Regions from separate parts of the Comamonas sp. wu1-DMT genome, predicted to be linked through region 4. Evidence: predicted binding sites of a transcription regulator. Region 4 holds the regulator's gene; each other region holds the start of a gene.
The links. Region 4 encodes LexA, which represses DNA repair genes until DNA is damaged. Its sites were predicted from a motif close to ACTGTATNNNNATACAGT; they were not measured.
Positions count from the first base shown of each region.

Region 1: a site for LexA is predicted at 2,334-2,351, ahead of V8Z78_RS19760 (LexA family protein). Genes of this name have one in related genera too.
Region 2: a site for LexA is predicted at 3,873-3,890, ahead of V8Z78_RS22420 (LexA family protein). Genes of this name have one in related genera too.
Region 3: a site for LexA is predicted at 5,514-5,531, ahead of recA (recombinase RecA). Genes of this name have one in related genera too.

Region 1 is NZ_JBANEM010000015.1:40,537-48,339, forward strand. It holds gene V8Z78_RS19745 (hypothetical protein) at 1-396, shown strand, start outside; gene V8Z78_RS19750 (DUF6680 family protein) at 768-1,283, opposite strand; gene V8Z78_RS19755 (DUF2188 domain-containing protein) at 1,499-1,729, shown strand; gene V8Z78_RS19760 (LexA family protein) at 1,905-2,315, opposite strand; gene V8Z78_RS19765 (DUF6616 family protein) at 2,593-2,931, opposite strand; gene V8Z78_RS19770 (DNA alkylation repair protein) at 2,942-3,715, opposite strand; gene V8Z78_RS19775 (MarR family winged helix-turn-helix transcriptional regulator) at 3,712-4,206, opposite strand; gene V8Z78_RS19780 (hypothetical protein) at 4,440-5,120, opposite strand; gene V8Z78_RS19785 (hypothetical protein) at 6,808-7,095, shown strand; gene V8Z78_RS19790 (hypothetical protein) at 7,141-7,803, shown strand, end outside.
Region 2 is NZ_JBANEM010000020.1:66,205-74,007, reverse strand. It holds gene V8Z78_RS22440 (hypothetical protein) at 1-29, shown strand, start outside; gene V8Z78_RS22435 (Abi family protein) at 107-994, opposite strand; gene V8Z78_RS22430 (Y-family DNA polymerase) at 1,268-2,566, opposite strand; gene cho (excinuclease Cho) at 2,576-3,433, opposite strand; gene V8Z78_RS22420 (LexA family protein) at 3,438-3,854, opposite strand; tRNA gene V8Z78_RS22415 (tRNA-Arg) at 4,084-4,160, shown strand; gene V8Z78_RS22410 (M14 family zinc carboxypeptidase) at 4,268-6,004, opposite strand; partial or broken gene V8Z78_RS22405 (DEAD/DEAH box helicase) at 6,218-7,803, opposite strand, start outside.
Region 3 is NZ_JBANEM010000024.1:26,547-34,349, reverse strand. It holds gene V8Z78_RS23805 (biotin--[acetyl-CoA-carboxylase] ligase) at 1-343, shown strand, start outside; gene V8Z78_RS23800 (hypothetical protein) at 508-1,311, shown strand; gene V8Z78_RS23795 (Bug family tripartite tricarboxylate transporter substrate binding protein) at 1,402-2,379, opposite strand; gene V8Z78_RS23790 (sensor histidine kinase) at 2,600-4,042, opposite strand; gene V8Z78_RS23785 (response regulator) at 4,155-4,832, opposite strand; gene V8Z78_RS23780 (MarR family winged helix-turn-helix transcriptional regulator) at 4,959-5,450, opposite strand; gene recA (recombinase RecA) at 5,589-6,698, shown strand; gene recX (recombination regulator RecX) at 6,884-7,360, shown strand; gene V8Z78_RS23765 (hypothetical protein) at 7,423-7,803, shown strand, end outside.
Region 4 is NZ_JBANEM010000007.1:175,118-182,920, forward strand. It holds gene V8Z78_RS12370 (universal stress protein) at 19-465, opposite strand; gene V8Z78_RS12375 (hypothetical protein) at 631-981, opposite strand; gene V8Z78_RS27130 (Rha family transcriptional regulator) at 1,061-1,237, opposite strand; gene V8Z78_RS12380 (FABP family protein) at 1,277-1,918, opposite strand; gene V8Z78_RS12385 (hypothetical protein) at 2,003-2,407, opposite strand; gene V8Z78_RS12390 (hypothetical protein) at 2,503-2,811, opposite strand; gene V8Z78_RS12395 (hypothetical protein) at 3,583-3,909, shown strand; gene V8Z78_RS12400 (universal stress protein) at 4,215-4,676, opposite strand; gene V8Z78_RS12405 (hypothetical protein) at 4,820-5,065, opposite strand; gene V8Z78_RS12410 (hypothetical protein) at 5,483-5,905, opposite strand; gene lexA (transcriptional repressor LexA) at 6,075-6,746, opposite strand; gene V8Z78_RS12420 (asparaginase) at 6,829-7,803, shown strand, end outside.

The DNA.
Region 1 (7,803 bases), on a different contig from region 4:
ATTGCTTCGCTGGGCATCCCATTATTCGGAATGCTGGCGGAATATGGCTTCGATCTGGTGCCCCATGAGCTGACCGATCTTTCCCAGAGCCTTTTGATGCAGTCGGAAGTCGGCCCCACGGACTGGATCTTCTTGCTGGCGCTCTCGGTGCTGGTGGTGCTCGGCCTCATTTCCTTTTACGGCCTGCTGCGGTTCAGAGCATGGGCACCCCGGTTTACCTTGTGGTCTTCTGCTGCTACGTGGGTTGTCGCCTGTTTCAGTCCGCCGATTGTGCTGTCCGGCCTGGGGAACGCGACATCGGGCTTGGGCTTTGCACTATTTGGCGCAGTGCTTGCCTTGCCGTACTACGCACCCGAAGTGCGAGAGATGTTCTGGCCCTCCAAGCCAGAGGCCTGAACAAAAGCCCCTGTCAGAGGCTTTTGTATGGACAGGGCAATCGGTTGGGCATGGGGCTGGGTAGGGCGGCCCTGGCTGTCGTAGTTCAGGTTCAGCAGATAGCAGCTGTGCTGCGATGCGTCGGTATTGCCCTGCGGACTTCTTCCCCTTGCGGGTCTTGTATTCGTCGCCCTCCCGGCTATAAATCAATCGTCTGCAAGAGTGCTGGCGTGCAATGTCAGGGCACAAAAAAACCGCCAGTTATCGGATGAGGTTCTTCCGCTTGACCTTAGGAGTTCTTATGCTCCTCTTCTTGCGAGGCGATGCCTGTAAGTGTCCTAATGCAAAAAGCCCGTGTCAAACGGGCTTGATTGATTTGCTATGCAGAGGTTTTATTCAGGGAAGTTTGTCACATGAAGACGAAGCTCTCGATCACCACTCAAGACTTCGACAACCCCTTTACGTATAGCTTCTTGCTGAGCATCTGTCTCTGAATGAATGCGTGGAGCGTATGAAGAATTTTTGATGTGTGTTTTATCAAAGTCGTAATCAAGAACAATAGCCATCTTGTGAAGAAGATCCACGAGCAGATCAATACGTTTGCTTCCCCATTGCTCTGGAGACATTTGATTGTTGCTAAGTATGTCATGATATGCCTTCCATGCCTCAATGACACTGCGCTCTTTCTTGCTTCCCTTTCCGAACTCAAGATCAATCCTATTTAGTGCCTCGACGTGCGTCCAAGAGAGTGCATAGGCGCGCGTTGATATTAGAGTTTTGAAAACACTTATTTTTCGCGCTCGAGCTTCATTGCGACTATCAAGAAAACGGGTCACTTGAACCGCTATCAGTGGGTTTAGTAGAGTCGCAGTAACGATGAGCCAGTCAGAAATCGTGATGCTGTCCATGTTTTTAAAGCTCGGAGAAAAATATTTGTAGAAGGAAGAGTGGATGATTCTAAGCTCGACGTATCCCTATTAGCCACGTGAAAAGTATAAGATCGCGCAGTGCTTGGCGAGGAGGAACTGATGGGAACATCTGAAGTTATGGGTTCAGGCGTGAACACAGGACTTGCCAATTGCACAAAGTGTTTTTTTTACTTGACCTTTGAATGGAGGAGCTCATGTCAAAAAAAGATTACAACGTCTATCAAGGCGCCGACGGGAAGTGGCGCGGCGAACGTCATGACGCTTCTAGGGCAAGCGTTGTGGGCGATACACAGAAAGCAGTTTTTGAGGCCACACGCGAACTAGCCAAAAAATCTGGGGCGGAAGTCTCTATTCATCGTGGAGACAATAGTCAGATACGTGCAAAGCACAGCTATGGGAACGATCCAAAAGATACCAAAGGATAAATAAAGCTGAGGCAGCCCAATCTGTGCCTTAGGTAAGGTGCAATCCGCTTTTATCTTTTGACCAAAGAAAAAGGCAATGTAAAGAGCTACATTGCCTTTGTTCGTTAGCAGGCACTTTTCTGGGGGCTAATCAGATTTCAAGGGCCGCCCGTGTTGGGCTGGCGTGCACTTGTGTTCATCTTGCAAAGCGCTTGATGCAGCTGGTGACGACACCCCAGATTTCCAGCGTCTGTCCTTCCTGAGGCAGGATATCGGGGTAGGTGGGGGCGCCTGCCTTGAGCTTGCAGGTGTTGCCATCGCTCTCCAGCACTCTGATGACGAGCTCGCGCTCGACAACTGCCACGACGATGCTCCCATCGCGGGCGCGCAGCTCCCTGTCCACCACGACGATATCGCCGTCATCGATGCCGTGTTCCTGCATGGATGGGCCTGCCACGCGCAGCAGGAACGTGGCTTTGGGGTGCGTGACCAGCAGGTCAGTAATATCCAGCCGCTTGCCAGCGAAGTCATTGGCGGGCGAGCCTGCGCGTGCGCTGCGATCAGCCAGCGGCAAAGTAACCGGGGACGCGATCAGTTGAACGGGCATACCACTCATGAGACGATGACTGTGCATATGTACAGTGTAGCGGTTGATGCAACTCAGGTGTTGTGAACCCACGCTGATGTCGCATGCTTTCCACTCGATCTTGCACCCGGTTCTGTGCGAATCCGGGGATCCATGTTGAGTTGCATATGCTATGCCGAAAGCTGGCCAGCCCGCAGTGGCGACTGTGGCGGGTGGCCATTAAGCGGGCATTAGCGGGCTGGAAAATGACTAGCCGCATGCATTGCAGATGCATAACGGCATTACCGGAATTACTGCGCTACGCGGCAGCTAGAGCAGCCAAGTGAATATCCGCGGCCCCTTGAGTGCTGGCCGCATTCACATGGTCAAAGTAGTCGTACCAGCCGCTGGCTTTGATGCCTGCCAGCAGAGCGTCACGAGCGGCCTGATCAGGAAAGCGCCAAATACCAAGGAATGTATGCGCGGTTCCCTGGTCAATGCTGGAGTCCGTTTCTGCCAGGGAGAGGACTTCGACACCGAGGCTGGAGAGTTGATTCAATGCGAGTCCGATGCCGCCAAGAAAGTGTTGCCTTTGTTCGGCGGACAGTGCGAGCCAAGCCGAATTGGGGGTGTAGAGCTCTACAAGGTAATGAGACATGGTTCCACTTTCACTTGAGATTGCGCAGTGCGCGTTGACATATACGTTGTGTGGCGGCGGCTTGGGTGCTTTGAAGCCATTGGGCACAGATGTCACGCACCCAGTTTGGCTGGTCCTTGGCGGCATCATTGAGCCAATTGGCGACCGAGTCCTGCACGTAGACCGAAGGGTCGTTACTCAGAGCTGAGAGCAAAGGCAGTGCTTGCTCGGGCGAGCGTTTGAGCTGTGAGATATGCGTGCTCCACACACCGCGGGGACGCAAAACCTCGCACGCGAATCGTCGGACACGTTCGGAAGGATCTTGTGTCCATGGCATCAGCTGAGCGATAGCCGCAGCCAGGTCTTGCACCAGGTGCGGCCGCATCGCCATCCAAGCCCATTCACGCACACCAAAATGGGCATCGTCTGCCAACGGGCGCATTGCGACCAGCCGTGCACTGAGATCCAGGTTAGGCTGAGCACCGATCATGAAACACGCCCAGCCTCGTGCCATATCGGCGCGGTGCGTTTGGCACTGTGCGATGCCCTTTGTACCCAGGTCCTCCAGCAAGACTGCGCCGATACGGGCCATGCGTTTGAGCACACCCAGTTGGCAGGCTTCATCGATCGTGCTCAGTGCGTGAGCCGTAAGTGCCGGAAAGAGTGTTCGTGCCAGTACGGCCTGGTCGACTGCTAGGCACTCAGCCAGCGTCGCACATTGCAACTCCCCGCGCGATAGCGCATGAAGAACGTCCCGAGGAATGTCAGCGGTGCGCGTCGCACCCTTGCGGACTTGATCACTCATGATTCAACGTCCGATTCAGGGCCTCGTACTTTCTCCAGCAACGCTGCCAACTGCTTTCGCTCATCTACAGACAGGTTGCCAAACAAGCCTGCAATCCACCGACCATGCTGGTCGATAACGGTACCGGCTAGTTGTTTTCCTTTTGATGTCAGTCGAATGCAAAGAGCACGGCGGTCTTCGGCGTTGGCGTGTCGTTCAATCAGACCTTCACGCTCCAGTCCGTCTAAGAGGCCGGTCACCGTGGCGCGGGTCACGCCAGCCTGTTCGGCCAGCGCGTTGGGTGCGAGTCCGTCAGGCGCCACATCGAGAAGGAACAACAGCACAAAGCGCCCCTCAGACAAACCATGAGGGGCCAGCAAAGCAGCGCAGTCGCGGTCGATGTTTGCAGCCATCGACAGCACTTGAAAGCACAGCTGGATGCCATCCACATCGGGAAGTTTGCGTCGTTGTGCTTCTTCTATTAGCGCCTGGTACTTCTGTTCAAGCTTCATTAGTTAGCCAAAATATAATATGGTGGCTAATTATATGAGCAAGATCACTTCATGAATAGTGGACCGAGCACCAGCTCATCAGATGCCGGCTTGTCGATTGCAGATCTTGGCCTAGCTGAGCGCCGATTCAATGGCCAAGCAGAGTAGGGTATTGAACCGTCAGGGCCGTTCAGGGGCAGCGCTTGCTTGTCATCAACTGGCGCGGGCCGACGAAGCCCGCACTTTCATCCGGGTTAGTTGGTGGCAAAGCAGTACATCAGACCGGCGCTGCCGCTTTGTTGGAGCTGCTCGACGCTGCAGCCGCGCGTGCCGTGCGACGAGTTCCACGAGGCATTGGCCACAGGGTCGGGATTGGTGCCCTTGTGGTCGTGGTGGCCCACGATGGCAGAGCCGCCGTCGCTCTTGGTCCAGTTGCCGCAGGTGGTGTCCTTGCCGGGCTCGGGCACGGCCAGGGTGCCGTCAGGGCGCGAGCCGGTGAGGATGTCGTGGCGGTTGACCTCGTCGCCAAAGCCCGAGACGACTTCGCCCTTCTCGGTCAGCGAGGTTTCCTTGCCAACCTTGGCATTGGCACTGTGGAGGTCGGCCACGCTGGTGGCAATGACCACGCCCTTGGCGTTGCGCCACGGGCCGTTGCCGATGCGGTCGCGCGCATTGACGGCCGGTTGTCCGTTCAGCGCTACATTGCTCAGGTAGGCGCGCCAGGCCTTGTTGCCTGCGCCCACGTTTGCGGCCAGCGACTGGCAGTAGCGGTCGGCCCCGGCCAGCCCGCCCAGGTCGCCGCCCTTGCCGGGGTTGGTGCTGGTGATGAAGAAGCTCATGGGGTTGCCGCCCGACGACCCCATGGCGCCGCAACCAACAATCAGTGCGGCAGCCGCAAGGGCGGTGCTGGCAGAAAGAACCAAACGACGGGACATGGCAGGCTCCTGAGCAATAGTGGAGCCCGCAGGCTAACGCAACGTGGTGTCAGCGGCAATATGGGCGGGGTTGCGAGTTGAATTCATCGCCATGATCGTTGTTTGGATAAACAGTGCAGCTTTTGCATGTTCGTTCGCTATCATTGCCATTGCTAGAGTCTTTCGATTCGGGTGACAAGCGCGTTTGATTTTTCGTCCAAATCTGGTGAGGTGTATGCGCACTGACGTTCAAAAAAAACTTTACTCCACTCGCAGCGTGTCTTACGTTTGGACTGCTTTCACCTGTCTTCGTTGGTTTCCTTGGCCGAGGAACCCTTGCGACTTGTGTCGCTGCGCTTGGCTGGATATGTTTTTTGGCCATTGCAATCATTTATCCGATTTTTTCGATTAGGAACGGCGTTATACGGACGCGGACGTCTACCACCTACAGAGCAGATGAGCCTGTACGATTTTGGGTGGGGATAATTGCATTGGAGGCATTGATGCTGTTGTTTTTGTTAATGGCGACCTACGCACTGTACGCATATTTAAATCGACCAATTTAAATTTTCGGTCAAGAAATGCAATGGACTTAATTGAATATCAAAAAATATACGCCCGCTGCGGCACATGCCAAAGCCATCGCCAGGAACACCCAGTGCAATCCTGGAATGCCTTCAGTCCCGGTGTACTTATGAGAGCGCGAAGTCCCTTGTTCTCGTACCGACAAAGGGTCGGCGCCAACAGCTCTGCCTGACGCTGGAGGAGCTGCCCAAACCCGATGATTCGCCGAACGGTGAAACTGAAATGCGTCGTAGGCCAAGTAGCCAAAAAACACGGCGAGCGCAAAGAGCCAGAATGGCGACATCCGAAGCCTCAGTTGTTATAGCGGTAGCGTAATTATTGCCTCAATCCCTACGAAATTGGGCAGAGCTCTCAATAAGTGGGCTCTACTTTAACTGGCCAGTGCCCCTTTGGGATCGTGCGCTGCCACAGTTGTCGGTCAGAATTCTTTCAATCAGGCTGAGCAGTTACACTTGGACGCGATAGGTCATCCAGCACACTCTTTGAAGGTCAGAAATGCGTCGTGAGGCTATGGTCTTTGGTTGGTTTATCTTGATTCTTGGTGTGTTCGGTATTGCGAATGGAAGCGCCATTTTGATTCGCAGTGCGATCCATGTCGAAGGAGCCAGCTGCAAGGCAATATGTGGAATCTCACTCTTGCTTGCCGAGCTTTTTACCCCGGCATTTGGGGCCTTGGCTGCGGGAGCGATTTACTTGCTAGTAGGCTCATGCTTGGCTTTAGTGGGCTACTTGGTGCTGAGAGACAGGCAAAGGGTATGGCCTTGAGCGGCAGCGGTGAATCGAGCAGAGTCTTTGGAGTTGGCCAAGAAGAGGCCTTCGCTGTTAGCATGACCAAATGTGGAAATTCTTGCAAACGATGCTCGCTGCTGCCTTCGTTTTCCTCAACGATTGGAGCCATGGGCGCATGTATGTCAGCGTAATCGGCGGATTTTGTAGCGTCGCGTTGATCTACCTATTCGCATTGCCAAGTGAGCCTCCGTTATGGCCAGCTGTGCTGGTCGTGTTTCTATCGGGAGTAGTAGGCCTTTTGTGGGAGCACCAGAGTTCACACAGCTCCGAGATGTGAAGACCGCGAGTCATGCCCAGAATTCCTCCTGCACCTGTAGAACGAGCGCGATCTGCCATGGCTGATGACGATCGAATCGTCGCGAAAGAACATCAATGGTGGATGCGAATCATTTTCCTAGTAGTAAGTGCAGTCTCCGCTGCTTTGATGATTAACGCTCTGCGCTCGTTTGCAACACTTCAGGATTTTCTTGGCGCTATTTTGATTAGCATGTTTGCATTGATCGCCGCATTCTTTGCAGTATTGGCCGCGCCTAGACGATTTCAAGATCGTTATATGAGACCAATATTAATATATGGTTGCATATTGGAAATCATCATCAATGCGCTCATCATTTTGAAATGATGTTTAGGTCTTCTGCTTGATGAGTTGCATCATAAATATTTACTTATGAATAATATACTTATATGTACTGCTGCCACTATATTTCTAATATTGACGTCACATGGGCTGACTTTTGCGTTAGATAAAAATGAAAATTCAAAGAATTTTATTGGTAGCTTAAATAATGTGAAATTTGAGTTTCCCCATAATTATGTAAGGAATGTTGAGTATAACGGTGATCCTGGTTGGGGCTATGGAAAAAAAGGAGAGAGGGTTAGGAGTTGGGGCTCGAATTTTCGTAGTCTCGGCTTTGGGATAAGCCATCCTAATTTTACTTTATTGAAAAATTCAGAGTCACTAAATTCTGTAATTAGAGTTACGTTAACAGCTGGTGAATATTATGGAGATGGCCATTTTCTTAAGAGAAGCTTTCAGGAAATTAATAGAGATCCTAATTATTCTTATAGGGAGGTTGATTCCATCTATGAACTGCGGCACTTCTCATTGACTATTGATTCTTCTGTGGTAAAAAAATCGCTGATGCGAGATTTTGATATTTACGTTAAAAATGATAAAGATGGTAAGGTTAGTGCACTTATCCGTTGTGGAAATTCTCGCGGTGACCAAGCTATATGCACGCATTTCTTTGAGATAGAACAATTCCAATCAAGAATCACTCTTAACTATAAAAAGGAATTTCTTCGTAGCTGGAACTTGATTCAGAGTAGC
Region 2 (7,803 bases), on a different contig from region 4:
ACAGGGCGCTAATCGAGCGTCTGCAGTAGATGCGCAAACTTGCTTCCACCGGGATTTTTTTTTGCGATGAAACGGCAAAATAGAGCTGCAAGAGCCCTTTTTGAGTTCACCAGCCAGGCTGGGTTTCCCAATTCTGTGGGAACCCAACCTCCAAGATTTTGACGGTTGGATATTTGTCGAAGATGGCTTTCAGATCTGCTTTCCAGCGATTGGGTAGCGATGTCTGGGTGAGCATGTACTGAATAACAGTGGCTAAGGCAAAGAACTCCTTGTTGTCCTTAAAAATGATTCCCAGTCTCTTGTACTCGCAAGGGCTGACATTTTGAGTATTGCCGAGGAGTTGGCCGTGATGTGCTACAACATTTCGAAGAACTGTTATCGCGTGAATCCAAGACGCGAACACATTGGGTTGATCAATGTTGAACTTCATGGCGATTGCCTTTTTGTCATTGGTATCGCGCAGGATTTCGTAGGTTCTTGACCATAGGCCAAAGCTCACGCATTCACTAATTGACCAGCTTGGAGGAAGGTACGGGTCATCGTGCTTGCTGAAGTAGTGCTTCACGAAATTGTTCTTTCCGCGGCCTACTTCACTCTCAATTTTTTGGAGAAGTTGGCCAAGACCCCATGCTTTTGTGGGTTTGAATGCGGATGGCTTTAAGAACCAATGTGGGCCATGTTTCTGACTTAGATAATTGGCGATGCTAGATCGAATTGCAACCTCTAGCCTGTCTATGGCTTCAATCGTCGCAGCTCGTAGCTCTCGATCAAACTCGCAACGATTAGCTATATCAGTAAAGCTGTAGCCTTGTGGGAATTGATTGGTTGCTTTGTCGATGAGGTGGTGCCAATATCCCTTGAGTCGGTAGCCGCCAACATATTGGAGATAGTTGAGCGCCGTCGACCGATCCGCCACTTGAAGACCTTGGCCTTCGAGCTTGGTAAGCAGCGTGCTGGGATTTGACGCCGATTTAGTGAAAGTGGTTAGGGACACACTAAGAACTTTCGGGCATGAAAAACCCGCCTTTTGCACGCTGCTTTTTAAGGCAGACCCTAGCCGAAGCTAGGACGTGTGGCGGGTGTGTTGGGGCTAGTTTAGCTCAGTAAAGATATTTTTAATACTTCTTCTTGACTTCCTGCCACTTCTGTGATCGGTGACTTCTTGGAATGGACACTACATCTAGTGTTTGGGGCGTACAAACGTGCCACTTGGCACTACATTTAGTGTTTGTTGTTTTTTGTAACATTGCATAGAAGGTCATCGTCCTTAAGCCCTAGCAATGGGAATGTCATCCAGTTTCGTGGTGTATCTCGGTGTGCGGCGTTCTTGTCGCATGCGCCAGCCGCTCTCGTCCAACTCGGGCACACCAGTGCTGGCGACATGCACCGTGCCCTTGCCAAAGCGCTTGTTGACCTTGTCCATGGCCTCCATCAGCTTACTCTGATCGCGGCCTGGTTCCTCGAAAAGCAGGTCGCCTTGGTGAACGGTTGCCGGGCACAGATCCTGCAGCATCACTCCGGCCTTGGAGAGCTGGTAGCCGGGCTCATAAATCATGCGCAGGCCGCGCACAGCGGCATTCACGAGGGCCTTGGTGTCGGAGGATGGGGGCTGCAGCTGCATCACGGCCATGTTGTAGAACTTGGGGCCGGGCCTAAATGGCGATGTGTGCGCGAAAACATGCAGGGCACCTGCGCGCAAGCCGCCAGCGCGCAGCTTTTCTGCGGCCCTGGTCGCAAATTCGCTCACGGCTTCAATCAGTGGGGGGAGGGTGGTGATGGGGTGGCCGAAGCTGCGGGTACATGCAATCTGCTTTTTGGCAGCTGGGGCCAGCTCCAAGCTCATGCAGCTGACGCCTTGCAACTCGCGCACGGTGCGCTCAAGCACCACGCTCCAGCCATCGCGCGCGGCATGGGCGGGCAGCCTGGCCAGGTCCAGTGCCGTCAGCACGCCTTGCTCGGCCAGCTGGGCCGAGATACGCCGGCCCACGCCCCAGATCTCGCCAGCGGCGGTGCGGCCGAGGATATCGATGCGTTGCTGCTCGGATAGCTCGGCCCAGTTGCAGACCCGCTGCAGCTCTGCGGGATAGCTGCCAGGCTTGCGCTCCGAGTCCTTGGCGACATGGTTGCAGAGCTTGGCCAGGGTCTTGGTGGGGGCCAGGCCTATGCATGTAGGGATACCTGTCCATCTCAGGATGCGTGCCCGAATAGCAAAGGCGCGGCGCGTCAGATCCCGCACGCCGTCCAGATCCCCGATGAATGACTCATCAATGCTGTAGATCTCCTGGGTGGGGCCCAGACCGGCAGCCAGCGACATCATGCGGTCGCTCATGTCGCCGTACAGCTCAAAATTAGGTGAGAGGCAGACGAGGCCCTTGTGCTCGACCAGATCACGCAACTGAAAAAACGGCTGCCCCATCTTCACGCCCAGGGCCTTGGCCTCATCGGAGCGTGAGATGGCGCAACCGTCGTTATTGCTCAGGACGATGACAGGAATGCCTTGCAAAGCGGGCCGGAAAGCCCGCTCGCAGCTGACGTAGAAGTTGTTGCCGTCGATGAGCGCAAACATTTGCTCCCCCTACAAGGGGATGATCTTGGCGCTGCCGCCGAGGATGGGGCGGCACAGGATCTTGTAGCCGTCCGCATCGAAGCCTGCGGCCACGCTGTTGAGCTTGCGCGCGGCTTGCACGGTCGGGGCGCTGCCCAGGTAGCACCAGTTGTGGATGACATGGATCTGCCGCATGTCCTCGCACTTTTCCTCGATGCCGACGGCTCCAGAAAAGGGCCAGGTCACCACGCGCAGGCCTTCAAGGGCTTCGATGAGCCGGGCCCGATGCTGCTCTGAGGTTTCTACGCCGTGGCAGACACCGGCACATTGACGCACCATGCTGCGAAAGCAAGCGCGGCCTTGGGCCAGCTTCTCCAGGCCCAGCGCGCCATAGCAAAGCTTGTGCTGATCGGCGAGATCACGCAGCGCCTCAAGGGCTGAATGACGGCTTGCATATAGACCAAAAATGTCGGGTGTGCTGGCAAAGTCGATGTCTCGCGAGTAGATGACTTGCGGCTGATCGCTGGCCAGCTGCAGCGCGCACAGTTGCCGGTTACGGCGCAACTTCTGATTGAACAACGGTTGCTGCTGCTTAATGAGTTGCGCTTCCAGCAGCAGGGCCCCGATTTCGCCAGCAGTGCGTATGAAGCTGATGCGCGCTGCCTGGCGCAGCATTCGGGCCTCATCTTCGGTGCGAAAGTGCGAGAGCAGCCTGGCGCGCAGGTTGATGCTTTTTCCGATGTACAGCGGCAACTCGCCTTCGGCGGCATGAAAAATATAGACGCCCGGTGCAGCTGGCACCCCCTCTAGCGAGGCGAGCAGGTGCTCGGGGTACTCGTATACGCGGGCCGCTTCAAACTCTGGCCGTCGTTTGGCGGGAATGTGCATGTGTTCACCTGGCAAAGCGCTTGATGCAACTGGTTACGACGCCCCAGATTTCCAGAGTCTGCCCCTCTTTGGGCACGATGTCGGGATAGGTGGGATTGCCGGCCCTGAGTTTGCAGGAGCCGCTGGCGGTGTGCAGCACTTTGACAGTGAAGTCACTATCAATGATAGCCACGACGATGCTGCCATGGCGGGGGCGCAGCGCACGATCGACCAAGATCATGTCTCCGTCATCGATGCCGTATTCGCGCATGGATGGCCCGGCCACGCGTAGTAGAAATGTGGCCTGGGGGTGCTCAACCAGCAATTCAGCTATGTCCAGCCGCTTCCCCGAGAAGTCCTCGGCCGGTGAGGGGAAGCCTGCGCGCACGCTGCAATCTGCCAGAGGCAAAGCAACTGGGGAGGCAGTGAGTTGGACGGGCATGCCGCTCAAGAGTCGATGGCTGTACATGCATACAGTATATCAATTGACCGCCATCAACCCTCCTGCGACCCTTTTGGCGGTGGATGCATACCTGCCGTACGTTGTACCGAAGGCGGCCCGAACCAAGGCATAATAACGATCGGTCATATCAAACGAGAAATGACCAATGCGGAGCGCTCCGCAAATCTAGGTTGAGTCCAGAGCGAAGAAACCTAGTGAAATCAATCATCTGCCCGTAGCTCAGTTGGATAGAGCAACAGCCTTCTAAGCTGTGGGTCACAGGTTCGATCCCTGTCGGGCAGGCCAAGCGAAGAAAAAGCCCATTCATGCAATTGCATGAATGGGCTTTTTGTTTCTGCATCAGCAGTGTGCGCAGAGTGCATTTAAGACTCTGCGATCTTGCCTCTATATTTTCATTCCATTTCTTCTTCAAAAACGACCGATGGTGCGGCGACGACGCGTGCAATGTCCGTGGGGGCAGTAATCAGGCTTTTGCTTACATAGCTGAAGGGTGTGTCAGGTTCGAGAGCTGCAGTCGCCAAATGCGCTTTTGCCTGGTTGAGGGTGATGTAGTAGCTGCCCATTGGCGCTTCAATGGCGCCACGCGTCAGCACGGGGGTGTTGCTGCCGGTACGGGATGGGGTGTAGTTTTCTGCCAGCATCTGACCAGATTCTGCAATCTGCATGACTTGCACTCCCTGTAGGCGCAAACGGTCGACGGCTCGCCCTGAGTCAGCCGACAGCCAGTAACCGCATGGGCGGGGACGGCTTTGTTCGGGCTTTATGTTCAGCGATGAATTCCAGTCCACACGGGCTTCGATTTCCTGGCCGGATTCGGCCTGCAGCATGCGGATGGTGCGCTGCTCAGGTGTTTGTTTGGCCTGGATGGTCAGGGTGTTGCGGCAAGCGAGAGCGGAAATATCGCGGGACACAAAGGATTCGACCTGCTTCAGGTTTTTTGATTTCTCGGCCGTGGCTCGCAGTGCTGCAGTTGCCGCAGTGACCAGGCTGTGCACGCGGCGCTGAATGTGCAGGCGCCCCAGGTCGGAGCCGCGGCTGGCTATCAGCAGAGCGACAGAGTTTTTGAGGCTGCTGGTGTTGGCAAGAGTGTCGGCAGTCAAACCGGCCATGGACATTGATTTGTCCTCAGGCTGAGCACTGGGCTGAAAAAACCATTCATTGCTGAGCTCTGCCTGCTTGAGAGCGTTGCGTATGGGTTGGCTGAACCACTCTCGTGCTGCCTTGTTGACAAATTCGTGTGCATTGGCCGTGGCAGCGGGTTGCAGTAGTACGTCGTAGCGCTGCACGGCCTGAAATTTCTGCAGCAACGTGCCAGCTGCTGCAAATTCACGTAGATCAATCACAGCTGCAGGCCGGTAGTTACGGGTCAGGCGGGCGAGGGCCTGTGCTTCCGGAGTGCTTAGCAGAAGATGATCGTGAACGAGGTCTGTGCCGTCTGCTGTGACGTGGCTGGCTGTGCCTGCCGCATCAGGATTGGCCCGGGGTACGATGATGATGTTGGTCTGCTGCAGCAAGGGCGCCAGCAGGCCGCCCTGGCTCAGTTCACGTGCGACGACCAACAGGGCCTCAGTGCTGGCAGGTTCGTCGCCACGTTGGCCGCCGACCAAGAGCACAGTGGGTTTGCCGCTGCTGTTGATGGTTGTTGCCTGGGTGCTTTGGCCTTGAGTCGCAATAAGCGCTTGAATCGGCAGTCCTCTTTGAGAGGTACCGATAGTGACGGTGGACAGTTGCGAGCCGTTACCAGCCTTGCTGCTCACTGATTGCAACCATGCAGAAATTTCTGTCTGCGTGCTGAACTGCTGTCGCCCGCTACCCAGACCCGGAGTGTCATAAAGAGTGGTGGGGTCGGTAAAGCGAGACTCGATGGCCGGGTTATAGGGCAGGGCAGTCAGCTGTGGCGTAGGGGCAACCGCCTGGCTGATCACCGAAGGGGCGGCAGGAGAACTTGCTGCGGAGGGGGCTGGGGCCGTTGCAGGGCCTGACATGCCAGCCCAGGGCGGCAGCTGCACATTGGCACAGGCCGTCAATAGCACTGCCGAGCCCACTGTCGTCAGCTTGAGCATGCTTTGGGTCCAGACGGACTGCGTGCGCTTGGCATGAGAGAAAACAGGCTTGGTAAGAAATGTCATAAGTTCAACGCAGATAAAAAGAACATGCCAAGAGCGGAAGCTCAAGCTTCGCACATCTGGAGCCCATATTAGGTCGGCTGGCTTGCTGTCGGCTGTCAGCACGCAGCGATGCTGCAGCTGGAAAAAACAGAAGGGCTGCAATATTGGAGATTGCAGCCCTTCAGGAGGTTGGGTTGAAGGTAGTTTCACACCTTCAGCCATAGACGCCGTGGATTAACGGCCGTAACCGCCGCCAAAGCCTCCACGGTTGCCACCGCGATTGCCTCCGCCGAAGCCACCGCGACCGCCGCCAAAGCCGCCACGGCGACCACGGTCAGCCATGCTGTCCACGCTGGTGCGCATTGGATCTGGCTGGCCACCGGCATTGCTGCCGCGCGCGCCGTTGTGGCGGGCATGTCCTTGCTGCGTGCCCAGGTGCGCATCGGCGCGGGGGGGGTTGGTCGTCGTAGCGGTTGCCGCGTTCACGATCACCGAACTGGCGGGCGCCGCCGCGCTTGGGAGTGCGCTGCTGATCGTTGTTGCCCTGGGGGCGTGGAGCACGCTCGCTCGGGCCGAAGGAGTTGCTGCGCTCGCCGTTGCGCTCTGCGCCGCGATCGGAGTTGCGTTCGCCGCGTTCGACAGCTTGCTGGCCCTGGCTGCGCTGGCTGTTGACGCGGTTGTTGCTGCGGGGCTTGTGCTGGCGTGCGGGGCGTTGCTGTGCTTCACCTTCTGCTTCGCCTTGCTGGGCATCTGCGGCAGCAGGGCGGCGGCCACCGCGGCCGCCATTGGGAGTCTTGTTGGAGCGGATGCGCTCCATCATTTCCTGGCGGGCTGCCTTGGCAGCTGCCTGCATCACATCGCGGCTGGGAGGCTTGCCAGCGCCACCCCACAGGGTTTGTCGGCCCATGGCAATGGGCTCGGCGATTTCGCCTTCTTCAGGACCAAACCCTTCGATGGGCTGCACCGGAATCTCCTGCTTGGTAAAGCGCTCGATATCCATCATGAAGCCTTCTTCGTCCATGCAGACCAGGCTGACTGCGTTGCCTTCGCGGCCGGCACGGCCGGTACGGCCGATACGGTGTACATAGTCTTCCGAGATATTGGGGATCTCGTAGTTCACCACATTGGGCAGTTCATCAATGTCGATGCCGCGTGCCGCGATATCTGTTGCCACCAGCGCACGCAGTTCGCCTGTCTTGAAGCCTTCCAAGGCCTGGGTACGGGCGCTCTGGCTCTTGTTGCCGTGCAAAGCCATGGCGGAAACGCCGTTCTTGGTCAGGTACTCGGCCACGTTGTTGGCGCCAAACTTGGTGCGGGTGAAGACCAGCACCTGACTCCAGTTGTTTTCCTGGATGATGTGCAGCAGCACCTGCTTTTTCTTGCCGCGTCCCACGGGGTGGATCACCTGCTTGATGCGCTGCACGGTGGTGTTGCGCGGCGTGACCTGGATGGATTGGGGGTTGCGCAGCAGACCATTGGCCAACTCGCGAATTTCATCGCTGAAGGTGGCAGAGAACAGCAGGCTTTGCTTGTCCTTGGGCACCAGCGCCAGAACCTTCTTGACGTCATGGATGAAGCCCATGTCCAGCATGCGGTCGGCCTCGTCCAGGATCAGCATCTCGACGGTGGACAGGTCCATGAAGCCCTGACCGGCCAGGTCCAGCAGACGGCCGGGCGTGGCAACCAGAACGTCCACGCCTTTTTCGATGCGGGCGATCTGCGGTTTCATCCCGACACCGCCAAAAATCACCGTCGAGGTGATGTCTAGATACTTGGCATAGCCGCGCAGGTTTTCTTCCACCTGGGCCGCCAGTTCGCGG
Region 3 (7,803 bases), on a different contig from region 4:
CAATGTGCGTCCCCGTCCCGGTGACGGCATGCGCACGGCCCCGGCCTGCCTGCAGGAGCTCGATGCCGCACTGGATGCGCCCACGGCCCTGGCCTGCATATTGCCCAATCTGGTGGCCGAGGTGCAGAGCTTTGCCCGGCATGGCTTTGCCCCGCTGATGCAGCGCTTTGCCCAGCGCGACCTGCTGGCCGGACGCGAGGTGAATCTGAGCGACGGCACTAGCGGCATGGCTCAGGGTGTGGCTGCCGATGGCGGCTTTCTGGTGCGTACAGCGACCGGCCTGCAAGCCGTGACCAGTTCTGAAATCAGCGTGCGTCCGGTTGGCAGCCCGCTGCAGGCTTGAAATGAAGCACCTCCTGAGGCGCTTTGCGCCTTCCTCCTCTCTCTACGCGCTGCGCGCTAGGGGAGAAGGACGCAGCCCTCGCTGCGGGGCGGCGGGGCCGCCCAGGCCCTTGCTCGGCTGCCCGCGAGCGGCTGCAGCCCATGGATAACTGATGTGAGAAACCTATGCTGAGAATCGTTTTCCTGCTCTTGCTGCTGGGCAACGCGGGTTACTACATGTGGAGCCACGGCTATCTGGCCGGCATGGGGCTGGCGCCGGAGTTGCAGTCCGAGCCGCAGCGCCTTCAGGAGCAGATCAGGCCGGATGCCCTGGTGCTGCAGCAGCCCGAAGCGGCGCAAGCTCCGGCTGTTGAACCGGCAAAGACTATGGAGCCCGAAGCGCCTGCGGTGGACGACAGCGCGCCGCCCGCAGCTCCCGAAAGCAAGTCGGATGGCAAGCCCGAAGCTGCAACCGTCGCGGCCAGGGAAACCAAGGACGCCAAGGACACAAAGGATGCCAAGACCGCCATTAAGGAGCCCGAGACCTGCTATCAGGCCAACGGCATCGAAGAGGCGCAGGCCGACAGCATCCGACGTGCGCTGGCGGGCAAGTCCAAGAGCGATTGGGAGCTGGTGGCCAGCCATCAGGGCGGGCGCTGGATGGTCTATATGGGCAAGTTCCCAGACGCCGAATTCATGGACCGCAAGCGCGGCGAGCTGCGTCTGATGAATATCGACTTCGACCGCGCCGGCGGCAGCTTCGAGCCCGGTCTGTCGCTGGGACGTTTTTCGACGGAAGAAGCCGCCCAGCGGCAACTGGCCACTTTCGCGCGCCAGGGCGTGCGCACCGCGCGCGTGGTGCAGGAGCGTCCCGATGTGACGACCTATGCGCTGCGTCTGCCCAAGGCCACGCCGACATTCCGCAACGAAGTGGCGGCGCTGGCTGGCAAGAATCTGGTGCCCAAGGCCTTGCAGGCCTGTGCCAAGTAATTTTCGTAGCTGCTATCGCAAGAAAGGCCTGCATTTGCAGGCCTTTTGTATTGGAAAACCAGTTGCGATAAGCGCAACCAGCTCCTGTTTTTAGTCCAAATGAATATTGGCGACGGCGGCCAGCTTCTTCATCTTGGCCACTTCGCTGGCGATCTGCTTGGTGAAGTCGGCGCTCGATGTGCCCGAGGGGTACAGGCCTTGAGCAGCCATGCGCTGCTTGACGGCGGGGTCCTTGAGTGCGGCAATGATGGCTTTTTGCACACGTTCCACTTGTGCGGCGGGCGTGTTCTTGGGGGCCACCAGGCCGAACCAGGAAGGCTCGTTCAGGTCGGGGTGACCGGCCTGCGCATAGGTCTGCACATCGGGCAGCACGTCCAGACGTTCATGCCAGGACACGGCCAGGGCGCGCACCTTGCCCGACTTGATGTGGGGCAGGGACGAGTTCACCTGATCGAAGTACACGGGAACCTGGTTGCCCAGCACGTCGTTGATGGCAGGAGCCGAGCCACGGTAGGGGATGTGGTGCATTTCGGTGCCCGTGCTCTTGAGGAACTGGGCGCCCCACATATGGCCGATGGTGCCGTTGCCGGGGGTGGCATAGGACACTTTGCCGGGGTTGGCCTTGAGGTAGGCCACAAACTCGGCAAAAGTCTTCACGGGAATCAGCTTGGGGTTGATCACCAGCACGCCGGGGGCCTTGACGATCTCGGTCACGCCCACGAAGTCGTTGATCGCGTCGTAAGGCAGCTTCTTGAACACGGCGGGGTTCACACCATGGGTGGACAGGGTGGCGATACCGAAGGTCACGCCATCGGTGGCGCGAGCCACTTCTGCCATGCCGATGGAGCCGCCGGCGCCGGCCTTGTTTTCAATCACCACGGCCTGGCCGCCCAGCAGCTTGATCAGCACGTCCTGCATATTGCGGGGCACCATGTCAGTGGGGCCGCCAGCGGGGAAGGGCACGACGATGCGCAGAGGACGCGATGTGTCCTGCGCCATGCTCATGCCGGAGAAAGAAGAAGCGGCTGCGGCAGCAGCGGCGGTGTAGATGAATTGACGTCGTTGCATCAAAAAGCTCCCAGGATCCAGTGATTCCAAATTGCTGTCTTGCAGAGCGCAAATAGCGACTCTTCAGACAACCCATGATCGAATTGATTCTAGGGTAAGCGAGAACTTGCCAAATACGCAGTTTCCGATATTCGCATCGGGGCAAACGGGCGCAAAGCCAAGCCTGGCGCGGCTTCTCAGTCTTGGGGGGCACCGAATTGGTGCATTTCTAGGTTGCGCTTCACTGCTGTCCGGGCATGGCCTTGAAGCGCACGGTAAACAGCGCCCCCGGCGGGGTATGACCGGGCCTGGCATCCTGCAGCAGCACTTGCGCGCCGTGCTGACGGGCGATTTCCATAACGATGGGCAGGCCCAGACCGGAGCCGTCGGCTTCGGAGCCCAGCGCCCGGTAAAAAGGCTGGAAGATCAGTTCGCGCTCGCCCAGCGGCACGCCGGGGCCTGAATCCTCGACCTGCAGCAGCAGAATCTGGCCGAAATGATCGGCCTGCACGCGCACCGTGACCACGCCTGGCTGTTCGCTGGTCGATGGCGTGTAGTTGATGGCGTTGTCCACCAGATTGCGCACCAGCTCGGCCAGCAGCGTGGCATTGCCGTTGAGCCAGACACCGGGCGTGCTGGCGCTGGCACCCTCGTAGCCCAGGTCTATGTGCTTGTCCATGGCGCGCGGCAGGCAGTCCTGCACCACGTCGGTGACGATGCGCACGAGGTTGCAGCCCTGCATGGCGGGCACGGCGCTCTCGGCCCGTGCCAGTGCCAGCAGCTGGTTGACAGTATGGGTGGCACGCATGCTTGAGCGGCCGATCTGCGCCAGCGAGCGCTTCAGGTCTTCGGTATTCGTGCCCTCGCGCTGGGCCAGGTCGGCCTGCATGCGCAGGCCCGCCAGCGGGGTCTTGAGCTGGTGGGCCGCGTCGGCCAGAAAACGTTTTTGCGTGGCGATGGAGTCATGCAGGCGCTGCAGCAGATCGTTGACCGAATCGACCAGCGGCACCACCTCCAGCGGCACATCCTTGTGATTGATGGGCGAGAGATCCTCGGGCTTGCGCGCGCGGATGCGCTCCTCCAGCCGGTGCAGCGGCTTGATGCCGCGTGCCAGTGCCAGCCAGACCAGCAGGGCGGCCAGCGGCAGGATGACGAACTGCGGCAGCATCACGCCCTTGATGATTTCCGTGGCCAGCACGCTGCGCTTTTCGCGTGTTTCCGCGACCTGCACCAGAGCGTTGGGCTCGCCGGGCAGCGGCATGCGCACCCAGATATAGGCCACGCGCAGGTCAATGCCCTTGTATTCCTCATCGCGCAGCAGCACCGAGCCGGTGGGCGTGTCCTCGTCGACGGAGGGCGGGCGCGGCAGGTCGCGCTCGCCGGCCAGATATTCGCCCCTGGTGCCGCTGACCTGGAAGAACACCGTGTCCGATTCATCGGCGCGCAGGATCTCGCTGGCCGACTGAGGCAGATTGAACTGCACCTTGCCGCGCTGCACGATGACCAGCTGAGCCAGGGCCTGGGCGTTGTACTCCAGCGCGCGATCGAAGGGCTTGTTGGCCAGGCCCTGGGCCACCAGCCAGGTCAGCGCCAGGCTCACGGGCCAGAGCAGCAGCAGCGGCGTGAGCATCCAGTCGAGGATCTCGCCGAAGAGGGATCGCTGCTCACGCTGAAAAATTTTCATGCTTGTAAAACTGGCGTATTCCAACTCAGGGATGACCAGCAAGGGCCGCCCCGCAGCAAAGGCCATCGTCCCCCTCGGGGGGAAGCGGCGGGGGCCGCTTAGGCAAAGCCGCTCAGGGGGGTGCTATCTTTTCCAGGCAGTAACCGAGGCCGCGCACGGTGGCGATGCGGATCGGGCCTTTCTCGATTTTCTTGCGCAGGCGGTGGATATAGACCTCGATGGCATTGTTGCTCACCTCCTCGCCCCATTCGCACAGGCGCTCCACCAACTGGTCCTTGCTGACCAGGCGGCCTGCGCGCTGCAGCAGCACCTCCAGCAGGCCCAGCTCGCGCGCCGACAGCTCCACCATCTTGCCGTCTATGGTAGCGACGCGGCCGGTCTGGTCATAGACCAGCGGGCCATGCTTGATGGTGGAACTGGCGCCGCCCATGCCGCGACGCGTGAGGGCGCGCACGCGCGCTTCCAGCTCGGACAGCGCAAACGGCTTGGCCATGTAGTCGTCGGCACCATAGTCCAGGCCCTGTACGCGCTCTTCGATCGAATCGGCGGCCGTGAGAATCAGCACCGGCAGCGCATCGCCACGCCCGCGCAGGCGCTTGAGCACTTCCAGGCCGTGCACCTTTGGCAGGCCCAGATCGAGAATCAGCAAATCGAATTCGCTGCTGGTCAGCAAGGCGGTATCGGCCTCGCTGCCATTGGCCACATGGCTGACGACGGCGCCCGAGCTGCGCAGCGTGCGCAGCAGGCCATCCGCCAGCACCTGGTCGTCTTCGGCAATCAGTATGCGCATGTGTGTCTCCTGCTTGTTATGTGTGCCTGTTTGCACTTTTGCTGCCATTGTAGGGATGGCTCATGGCCGTTCGGGGCAATTCTCGACAGCCGCTCATAGGCGTCAAGAAGGCGTCAATACAGAATCTCAGTAGCCTTCGGCATAGGCTTCCAGGCCCAGCGCGACCACGGTAGCCACATCCGCGCCCACGGCCTCGCGAAATTCGGCCTCGGCCTGGCTTACGGCGTCGTGAAAAGCCTGCAGCCAGGCCAGACCCGTATCGGTGAAGCGCACGCGCCTGGCGCGCGCATCATGCGGGTCGGCCTCGCGCGTGACCAGGCCCCAGGCTTCGCACTGCGCCACCAGATCGGCCATGGCCTGCTTGGTCATGCCGGCCTTGTCGGCCAGATCGGTGAGCCGGTCGCCAGCCAGCGACAGATGGCGCGTGATGTGGATATGGGCTGCCCCCACCTTGTCGCGCGCCGCCAGATTGGATAGCGTCAGCGGCACCTCCACTGCACGCGCCATGAGCTGCAGCACGCGCGCATCGAAGCGGCGCATGGCATGGCCCAGCAAACGACCCAGATGGGTCTGGCGCCAGGCATCGGCGGGCGGGGTGACGGGGGCGATTTCTGACATGGGTAAATAGTAAGGCAAACTGACTAAATATTTAAATAAATCTGCAGAATCAGCCTCTAAACTACTGTTCAAGCATCCAGCCTGAATGCAAAAACAGGACTGGCCACAGACAGTCATTCACCTACTTCGGAGCCTGATATGAACGCCATCGCCAAGACCAACGACGCCAACAGCGAAAAAGCCAAAGCCCTGGCTGCAGCCCTGGCCCAGATCGAAAAGCAGTTCGGCAAGGGCACCATCATGAAGCTCGGTGAAGGTGAGGCCATCGAAGACATTCAGGTCGTTTCCACCGGCTCCCTGGGTCTGGACATCGCGCTGGGCGTAGGTGGTCTGCCCCGTGGCCGCGTGATCGAAATCTACGGTCCCGAATCCTCGGGCAAGACCACGCTGACGCTGCAGGTCATTGCCGAGATGCAAAAGCAGGGCGGCACCTGCGCCTTTATCGACGCCGAACATGCGCTGGACACCAGCTATGCCCAGAAGCTGGGCGTGAACCTCAGCGACGTGCTGATCAGCCAGCCCGACACCGGTGAGCAGGCTCTGGAAATCTGCGACAGCCTGGTGCGCTCGGGTGCCGTGGACCTGATCGTCATCGACTCGGTGGCCGCATTGACGCCCAAGGCCGAAATCGAAGGCGAGATGGGCGACGCCCTGCCCGGCCTGCAGGCCCGTCTGATGAGCCAGGCCCTGCGCAAGCTGACGGCCACCATCAAGAAGACCAACTGCATGGTCATCTTCATCAACCAGATCCGCATGAAGATCGGCGTGATGTTCGGCTCGCCCGAGACCACCACCGGCGGCAATGCGCTGAAGTTCTATGCCTCCGTGCGTCTGGATATCCGCCGCACCGGCACCATCAAGAAGGGCGACGAGGCCATCGGCAACGAAACCAAGGTCAAGGTCGTGAAGAACAAGGTCTCGCCCCCCTTCAAGACGGCAGAGTTCGACATTCTGTTTGGCGAAGGCATCAGCCGCGAAGGCGAGATTCTGGACATGGGCGTGAACGCCAAGATTCTGGAAAAGAGCGGTGCCTGGTATGCCTACAACGGCGAAAAAATCGGCCAGGGCCGCGACAACTCGCGTGAATTCCTGCGCGAGAACCCCGCGCTGGCCATTGAGATCGAAAACAAGGTGCGCGAGAGCCTGGGCATCAAGCTGCTGCCCGTGGACGGTGCTGCGGCTGCCGAGGCCAAGCCTGCCAAGGGCGGCAAGGGCAAGGTGGACAAGGACGGCGTGATTGAAGGTTGATTCAGTCACCCTGAGGCGCGATGCGCCTTTCGCGAAAGGGGATGACATCCTCGCTGCGGGTGCGGCCCCTGCTTGATGTCCCTGGCTTGGTGAGCGCCAGTGTTTGAGTGCGGGCCTCATTGCTCAAAAGGTTTGCCATCTTTGCGCAGGTTCGTCCTGCGCCTTTTTGTTTCTGGAGATGCGTAGTGAGCTTTGCCAAACTTTCACTCAAGGGCCGCGCCCTCAAGCTGCTGGCGCAGCGCGAGCATTCGCGGCTGGAGCTGCAGCGCAAGCTGGCCGCCCATGTGGAGGAGGGCGACGATCTGAATGCCGTGCTCGACGAGCTGGAGCAGCGGGGCTTCATCAGCGTGGAGCGCGTGGTCGAGTCTGTCTTGCGCAGCAAGGCCGGCCGTTATGGCGCAGCGCGTCTGGTGCATGATCTGCGCAGCAAGGGGCTCGATGACGAGACCGTGCGCCAGGCGGGCGAGCAGCTGCGCGGCAGCGAGCTGCAGCGTGCGCGCGAGCTGTGGCGCAAGCGTTTTGGCAGCGTGCCCGTCGACCTCAAGGAAAAGGCCAGGCAGCTGCGCTTTCTGGCTTCGCGCGGCTTTTCGTCCAGCGTGGCTTCACGCGTGCTGCGCGATGCCCCATACTCCCCTGCACCCGACAGCGAGGACGAGGACTGAGGCGGCAGCCCGCTCCCTGCCCGCTTGCGGCGGCAACAGCTTCTCATATCGGAGGGACCCACGTGCTGACTGCTTCGCAACCCCCTGACGCCCCATCCGCCCTGCGCGTGGGCCTGAGTGCCGGAAAATCGCTGCTGGGCGGCCTGATGCTGGGTGCCTTGCTGGCCCTGGTGCTGGGCTGCGGCGCGGCCGTGTTCTATTTTTCCCGTCTGATGGCCGATCCCGGCCAGGGCATTCATGCCTCGGCCCATACCGGCATCTACGGCGCCGTGATCAGCCTGCTGATGTCGCCGCCGCTGCTGGTGGCCGTGGTGCTGATCTTCATCATTCCCGCCTACCTCATGGTCGGTCTGCAGCTGGGCCGCGCCCGGGCGGCAGGCAAGCTGGTGGCGCGCTACGGCCAGGGCCTGGCCGAGCGCCTGGCGGCCATGCTGGCACAGCGC
Region 4 (7,803 bases):
CGCTGCAGTCGAGCATGCTTAAACCGGGCGGTGCACCAGAACCGGAATGCTGCTGTTGACCAGTACGCGCTGGGTCTCGCTGCCCAGCAAAATGCCGGCAATGCCCTTGCGGCCGTGTGATGCCATGCAGATCAGATCGCAGTTACCCTCCTGCGCCTGCTTGATGATGGCCTGATTGATGGAGATATTCGTGACCCGCACCGTCTGGCAGGCCACGCCCTCGGTCTTGGCAATGTCCAGGGCAGCTTGCAACACCTGATCTGCTTCCTTCTGGGCGCTCTTGTCGAACTCTGCAGAGTTGTAGGCGATCAGCGCCTCGGCTCCGTAAATCATGGCTGCGTAATCCGGCATCACATAAAGCGCCGTCACCTGTGCGCCTTGTTCCTTAGCCAGTTGTATGCCCGCGCGCAGCGCGGCCTCAGAGAGCTTAGAGCCGTCCGTAGGAATCAAAATGTGCTTGAACATATCCAGCCTCCTTGCGCATAGGTGCGCGTCTTGTTGCCAAATCAATTCGATCGATCACCGAACTCATACTCACACTCCAGGGCTGCTAATGCAACACCTTGAAATGAGTATTCAGACGGTTTCTTGATGGAAATCAAATTCATGAGGTTGCAAGTAAAAACCGCCTCAAGCCCTTATCCATAAAGCGTTGAAAGCTATCAAAAGTAGATTTTCCGAAGGTCTTGCGCAGCCTGCTCTGCGGCTGTTGCCGGTCGGCAGGCTGGACTGCCTCTCGCGGTGCTGGGAGTAGGCTGTTGCCAGTTTGGCCAGTTTGGCCAGTTTGGCCAGTTTGGCCAGTTTGGCCAGTTTGGCAAGTTTGGCCAGTTGGGCGTCGGTCGAGCCGATGATCTCGCCGTCGGCAATGCGCCATGGCAGGCTGTCGAAGGAGGCCTGCCTCAGCTCGATCACAATCGGCTGTATATGGCGCAGGGTGGGCGACCGTAATTCAGGTTCGGCAGGTGGCTGCTGTGCGCTCATCTATCGGCATCGCCCCGTATCAAGGTCTTGAACGCAGTGCGGTGCACTTGCGCCTCAGTCTTCGCGACCAGATTGAAGGTCAGCTCCATGCGCCGAATGCCGGCAGCCTGTTGCGAACGGCCTCCATGCGCTGAAAGGCATCTATATAAGCCGGTTTGAAGGCAAGCGCCTTCTTGCCTGTAAGGGCCATGGCCAGCAGCGTAAGGTCATCACGGACGATGCGGTAATCGGGGGAGTGTGCGCCCTGCGGATCCAGTGAATTCGGCCGGGGCGTGGAGTCCTTTGAGAGTGCTAATCAGATTTCAACTGCGGCCCTTGCCGTTGGGTTGGGCGTGGGCTCGCCAATCTTGTGCAAGGTGTTGCGGTCGGTATGGGCAAAAGGCTCGCTCTGGCCGGGGATGGTCAGCGTGGTTTCCTGCTCGTACGACCAGGTGCCGTCCGAGTGCTTGGTGATGGTGATGGTATAGGCGTCGGTTCTGAAGGCGTGCTCCAGAAACGGGTTGCTGGAGATGCCGTTGACGGTGGAGCCGCGCTCGGCCCTGAGGGTGAAGCTGGTGGCGTCAGCCGTGGTCTTGCCCGTGGCCATGGCGGTCTGTCCGCGCGGGATGGTCAGAGTCTGGATGATGTTGCCGGTGGCAGGCTCCCACAGCCAGTAACCGACCTGGTCGTGAAAGGTTTCCACATCGTCGGGCTTGACGATGCGTGTGTGGTAGCGCAGGCCATAGAAGAGCTGTGGCCCGTTGGTTTGCGCATCGATGGGCTGGCACTCCATGTGCTCGATAAAGGCCTGCTTTTCGGGGCCGTCAGCCTTTGGGTTGATGTCCAGGCCGCGCTTGCCGATCCAGATACCGGCCATGCCGGTGAGGGGGCCGAGGTTGGCCAGGGTATTCACATCGGGCGTGGGCTCGGTGTAGATGTCTTTGGGAAAGTTTTCCATATTGTGTAACGGGCTTTCACTTTGAATCTGTTGAAGCCAGTTTACAAGCCATGGACTGAGGGGTTCTTGACGGCAGTCAAGCTGTCAGGTGCTTTCTTCGGTGGTGAGCGTAAAGCGTGCACTTTCGCCGCGCTGGGCGGCTTCACGCGTGAGGAAGATCAGCACGCGATAGCTGGCACCACGTTCGATGCGAAAGGTGCAGATGTTGTTGTTGGCCGAGCCTTGGCATAGAGGCTGGGCAGAGCCGTCCTTGAAGACGTTCATCTGACTGGACGGATTGTTGGTGTTGAGCGTGACGGTCATGCGCTGGAAGGGCCGCGTTTCGAGCCCGTATTGCACGATGCCGTTGCCCGTGATCTGGCCGCTGTAGGAGTTGGTGTAGCCGCCCGGGGTTGTAAAGGCGGCCTGCGCCATGGAGCTGCTGCTGAGATGTAGCGTCATGAGACTGAGCAGGGCAGCAGTTGCAAGCATCGGTTGGAAGCGGGTCATGCAACTCTCCTGAATGTGTTGGACAGGATGGCGCTCCTGGCGCAGCGACGGGTGTCTATGCCGACAGCCAATTCACCATCCTCCACCGCTGCGCCCTAGCGGCAGGAGACATTGCGCCAACTGAATTTGCCGTCGTTAAAGAACTCTGTCCATACCGACATGATGGGAGCCTGACGGTAAGAGAACGTAATCTGGTTAGGGATCTTTGGCCCTAGTGCGGCAGGCTGTCCATCCTTGTCGAAGACCTTGACGATGTAGAGCGTGACGCCTCCATCCTCGTCAGTGTGCAGGACTACCCGGTAGTCCTTGGTGAAGAGATCCCAGTCGAATTGCTTGGTCACATACGTGTGCAGACGGACAAAAGCGCGGTTCGCGTTCTTGGCGGCAGGATTAACTTTTCTCATGACGACACTCCCTGTTGCTCAACGACTTGCCGCAGGACCTGCGAGCTGACATTTCATTGCATTTGACTGATGTTGTATCAAGAGGATGTAAGGAAGTATGTAGGCACTTACAGATCGCGCTAATGGACAGAGCAGATCTGCTGTGTGAGCTTCTCTGAAGCGCTGGGGAGGTGCTTTGCCGGTGCCGCTGTCATCTTTTCTTGATGAAGTGGCCGTGCTAAGTAACTGAGTGAAAAGATAGATTTTTTTAATGAAATCTATTCTGAGCCGGCATGGGTTTGAACGTAAAAATTGCCTGATGATGACAATTTTGAGAGAGGCGCATTGAATTTCAGGATGACGATGCTCTGGCCTGAGTCAACGAAAGCAGGGCTGAATCGCCTTGCCTGAATTCCAACAGGCAAGTCATCGGTAGGTGCTCCCGAAATACTAGGCAATGCGGTGGCTGAGCAGCTGGCAAGCGTCCAAAAGCCAGCTTATCCAATCCTTGAGATATGTCACCGTGCAGGCTCAGAGTTCACCGTGGCTCTGGCAAGTCTCGCTCTGCCAGTTGTCTCTCAGGCCGGTCGTCAAGCAGTGTTAAACCCTGAACCTATTGGTGATGTAGATTTTGTTTCTGCTGCACTTTTCGGTAAATTGGGCGTAGGAAAATTCTGATTTTTGATGCGCAAGTGGCGATCTAGCCCTGTGCCCTACTGAATTCAAAAAAAGCCCATGTCCCACCACCTGCAATACACTTTTGCCTCCCGTCTAGATGCCTGGATCAGGCATATGAAGCTGGCCAAGCCTTGCCATACGCAGCAGATGGCTTATGAGTTGGTGATCGACAGCTGGGTGCAAACCAATGCAGAGCTTGGTGCTTCGCAGGAATTTTTGAAGGCCTTGCGCCGGCGTCGGCTGTGCGAGGAGCATGGCTGGCGGGGGGTGAATACGAGCGTTGCGCACTGGGATCTGGATGATGCACACACTGTGCGGATCTATCTGCACGAAGACGGCTCCATCGTGGTGCAGCAAATGGACTCGCAGAATCTCCAGATTCTGTTCACCTTGCCTGGGCATCGTGAGCGATTGGGAGAAGTATCGGAGCGATGTGCCTAGCAGCCAAAAAAAATGCCCGCGCAAGGCGGGCAAGTTTTGGGGTCCTCTCGATCCGGTTCTGCAGCTCACACAGTCAATGCATTTGAATAGTTGGCAGAGGCGTTACTTTGGCCTCAATCGCCGTTTATCGCTCTTGCACTGTTGCTGACGCGTTTGAACGGTTGACAGGTTGCCCCATCGGGTGCGGCCAGCAGCTCCTGACTGGCTGGCCTGCATTTTGCAGCCATGACTTGCAAGTCGCTTGCCCATCTTGTACCGAGGCAAGCGTGCAAGATGCAGGACTGCTATTCGATATTTTTGGCTCCTTAATGTTTGCCGGTGGAGGCGGGCCGGTGTACCAGCACCGGGACATGGCTGTGCGTCAGGACGCGCTGGGTTTCGCTGCCCAGCAAAATTCCGCCAATACCTTTGCGACCGTGTGAGGCCATGCAAATCAGATCGCACTGCAATTCCTGCGCCTGGTGAACAATGGCTTGGTAAACAGAGGCGTGGGTGACTCGCACAAAGTTGCAGGGTACGCCTTCAGGTCTGGCAATCTGGTCAACGAACTGCAAAGCCGCATCTGCATCGCTGTTGGCACTTCGCTCGAACTCTGTGCTGTTGTAAGTCAGCAGTGCGTCTGCGCCGTAGATGATGGCGCGGTAATCGGGCATGACATAAAGGCCGGTCACCTTGGCGCCTTGTTCACGCGCAAGCAGAACGCCAGCACGCACGGCAGCCTCTGACAGTTTGGTGCCATCGGTGGGAATGAGCAGGTGCTTGAACATGTTCAGCCTCCTGATGCCGGAAGATGTGCCTGAGAATCAATTTATTCCAATATTTCGAGCTGCGCAATGCCTAGTTCTTGAATGCAGCAGAGTTGTAGACAGGAGGTAAGACTCTGTAACGGGGTCGATCGCGTCGAGTTGTCTCATTCCTCGGGCGAAGGAGGAACGCGATTGAGGATTTCGCCAGTGGCCTCTATCTCGAACTGCTGTGGATTGAGCCAGTTGACCTCCTGATGATCGGCAGTTTCAAAGTAAATGGCAGACGGTCGTATGGAGACGCCATGCGGCATGTCGACCTCATCAAAACTCTGATAGACCAGAATCAGGCGCAGGTCTCCATTGGCGTCTTTGGCCTGTATGTGCTGCAAGAGCTTGCGGTAGGCACTCATAAGACGCCCTCATTGACATGTGTATATGAATGTTTCCACTGTCGAAGAGGTGCTGCAATACCCTGATCCGGGTATCCGTTCTGACGCATATTCGCGCCTGACAAGGAGTTTAGAAGGCTGCGAGGCTTGTGCGAAATGCGTTCTGGCGGACAGGCACAGGCAGAACATCAGCAAATAATTTACATGGCGATCCAGATCGTTCGGCGCCAATATAGAGGGCCTGCTCTGGCGACATCGAGTTTTTGCCTATGCACTGCTGGCAGAGTTGTCTGGCGCCATATCTGCCGGCCGATGGGCCAAGAGCGTTGAGGTGGCTTCCTGTTGGATGCAATGGAAGCTTTGTTGCATCGCCTGCAGGCCTATCGCGGGTCGGGCTCAGAGCTGCACGAGTGCAGGCAGTCAAACCTCACTGAGCTTTCAGACTTGCGGGGCTGCTTGCTCATGGAGTGCCATACGCTCCAGCGCGGCACAGACATCGGCCATGCGTCCGCAGATCAGCAGGCATTCGGGCTGACTGCGCGGCTCACGCTGCACGATCTTGAGAAGTCGTGGAGAAGCTGCTTGCCTAGACTCGTCGGTTATTGGCGATTGCAGCTCTGGTGTCGCTGCAAAGGTCTGAGGACAAAGCGTATTGCTGCCTAGACGACTGCGGCCGCGGTTGGCGCGTATGACAGGAATGCTGATCTGCTTCGCCTTTGGGCGATTGGTAGTGAAGGATACAGGTTCTGCAGCGGCTTCGCTTGCATCATCAGAGCAGAAGTTCGGGTTGAGCGACAGCGTGGCAGGCTGCCCTTTAAGGGTCAGGCGTGTCAAAGCCTGCAGTGATGTGGCGAATCCCATTTGGCAACTCCTCTTGATGACCTTGCGGCATGGATAAGGGCAGGATTGCGTTCTTCAGGCAAAGCTCCGCCCAGGGCGAAGCTCAACGGCTTCGCGCCTACCACCTGGGCTTGAGAGGGAAAGAGGCTCAGTGCCTCCGCTGCATAGGCGGAGGGACGCCGTCTGCCCGTTACATGAACATGCTGTTGCGGATAAGGCCTACGGCCAGGCCTTCGATGGCGAATGGCTCTTCAGGATCGACGTGAATGATCTTGTAGTCGGGGTTCTCGGGCAGCAGCTCGATGCCCTGAGGCGTGCGCTTGAAGCGTTTGACGGTCACGTCGTCACCGAGGCGGGCCACCACAATCTGGCCGTTGCGCGCTTCATGCGTAGCCTGTACCGCCAGCAGGTCGCCGTCCATGATGCCCGCGTCACGCATGGACATGCCGCGGACCTTGAGCAGGTAATCGGGCTTGGCGGCAAACAGGCTGGGCTCGACCGAATAGCTCTGATCGATATGTTCCTGGGCCAGAATAGGCGAGCCGGCAGCGACGCGGCCGACCAGGGGAAGCACCAGCGGAGCCAGTGCCGTGAGCGGCAGCGCAAAGCTGGCACCGCGTGCAGCATTGATGGTGCGCACGGTATCGGCGCGCAGGCGAATGCCGCGCGATGTGCCGCTGACCAGATCTATGACGCCCTTGCGGGCCAGTGCCTGCAAATGCTCTTCTGCAGCATTGGCCGACTTGAAGCCAAAGGTGCTGGCAATCTCGGCCCGGGTAGGGGGCGCACCCGTGCGAGCGATGCTGGACTGGATGAGGTCCAGAATCTGCTGCTGGCGGGGAGTGAGCTTGGGGTGGTCCATGGGCATTCCTTGATCGATCGATGATGAATACTGTGTGTTCATCCAGTACCTGTATTTTTAATCAGTTTGAAGAGGACTGCAAGTGGAACCTGACAAAAATATCGTCATCCTGGGCACGGGCGGCACGATTGCCGGTGTCGCCGAGCAGGCGGGCACCAGTGTGGGCTACCGTGCGGCCCAACTGGGCGTGGCTCAGCTGCTGCAGGCCGTGCCGGACCTGGAGCGCGTTGCTTCTGCATCGCTGCAGGTGGAGCAGCTAGCGCAGCTGGACAGCAAGGATATGGATCACGCGACCTGGCATGCACTCGCGCTGCGATGTGCCGAGCTGCTCGCTCGTGATGACGTGAGCGGCATCGTGATCACCCATGGCACCGACACGCTGGAGGAAACCGCCTGGTTTCTGCAATGTGTTCTGCACCCGGCAAAGCCCGTGGTGCTGACCTGCGCCATGCGCCCGGCCACAGCCATTTCGGCTGACGGCCCCGGCAATCTGCGCGATGCCGTGGCCTGTGCGGCCGACATGCAGGCTGCTGGCCGCGGTGTGCTTGCCGTGGTGGCGGGCCGGGTGTTCAGTGCACGCCAGGTGCGCAAGGTGCATCCTTATCGTGTGGATGCCTTCGATGGCAGTGGTGCCGGCCCGCAGGGCTGGGTGGAAGAGGGGCGGCTGCGCTGGGCAACAGGCGGGCTGCCGGTCGTTGCGGCCAGCTCCACTGCAATCGCTTTACCGCCCGCAGATCACTGGCCCCTGGTGGAGCTGCTGCACAGTCATGCGGGCTGCAACAGTGCCGTAGCTCTGGCGGTGATGCAGGCCTGGTATGCGGCAGGCGTGCGTGCCGTGGTGGTGGTGGGCACGGGCAATGGCACACTCCATCAGGCATTGGGGTCAGCCCTGGACTGGGCGCAGGCGCAGGGCATGGCTTTGCGCATCACGACCCGGTGCGAGGAGGGGCAGGTGGTGCAGGCCGAGGGAGCGGGGGATAGCCGTGTGAGCAGCCTGCCGGCGGCCAAGACCAGAATCAGCCTGATGCTGGAGCTGATGGGCTGGCCTCACGCATTG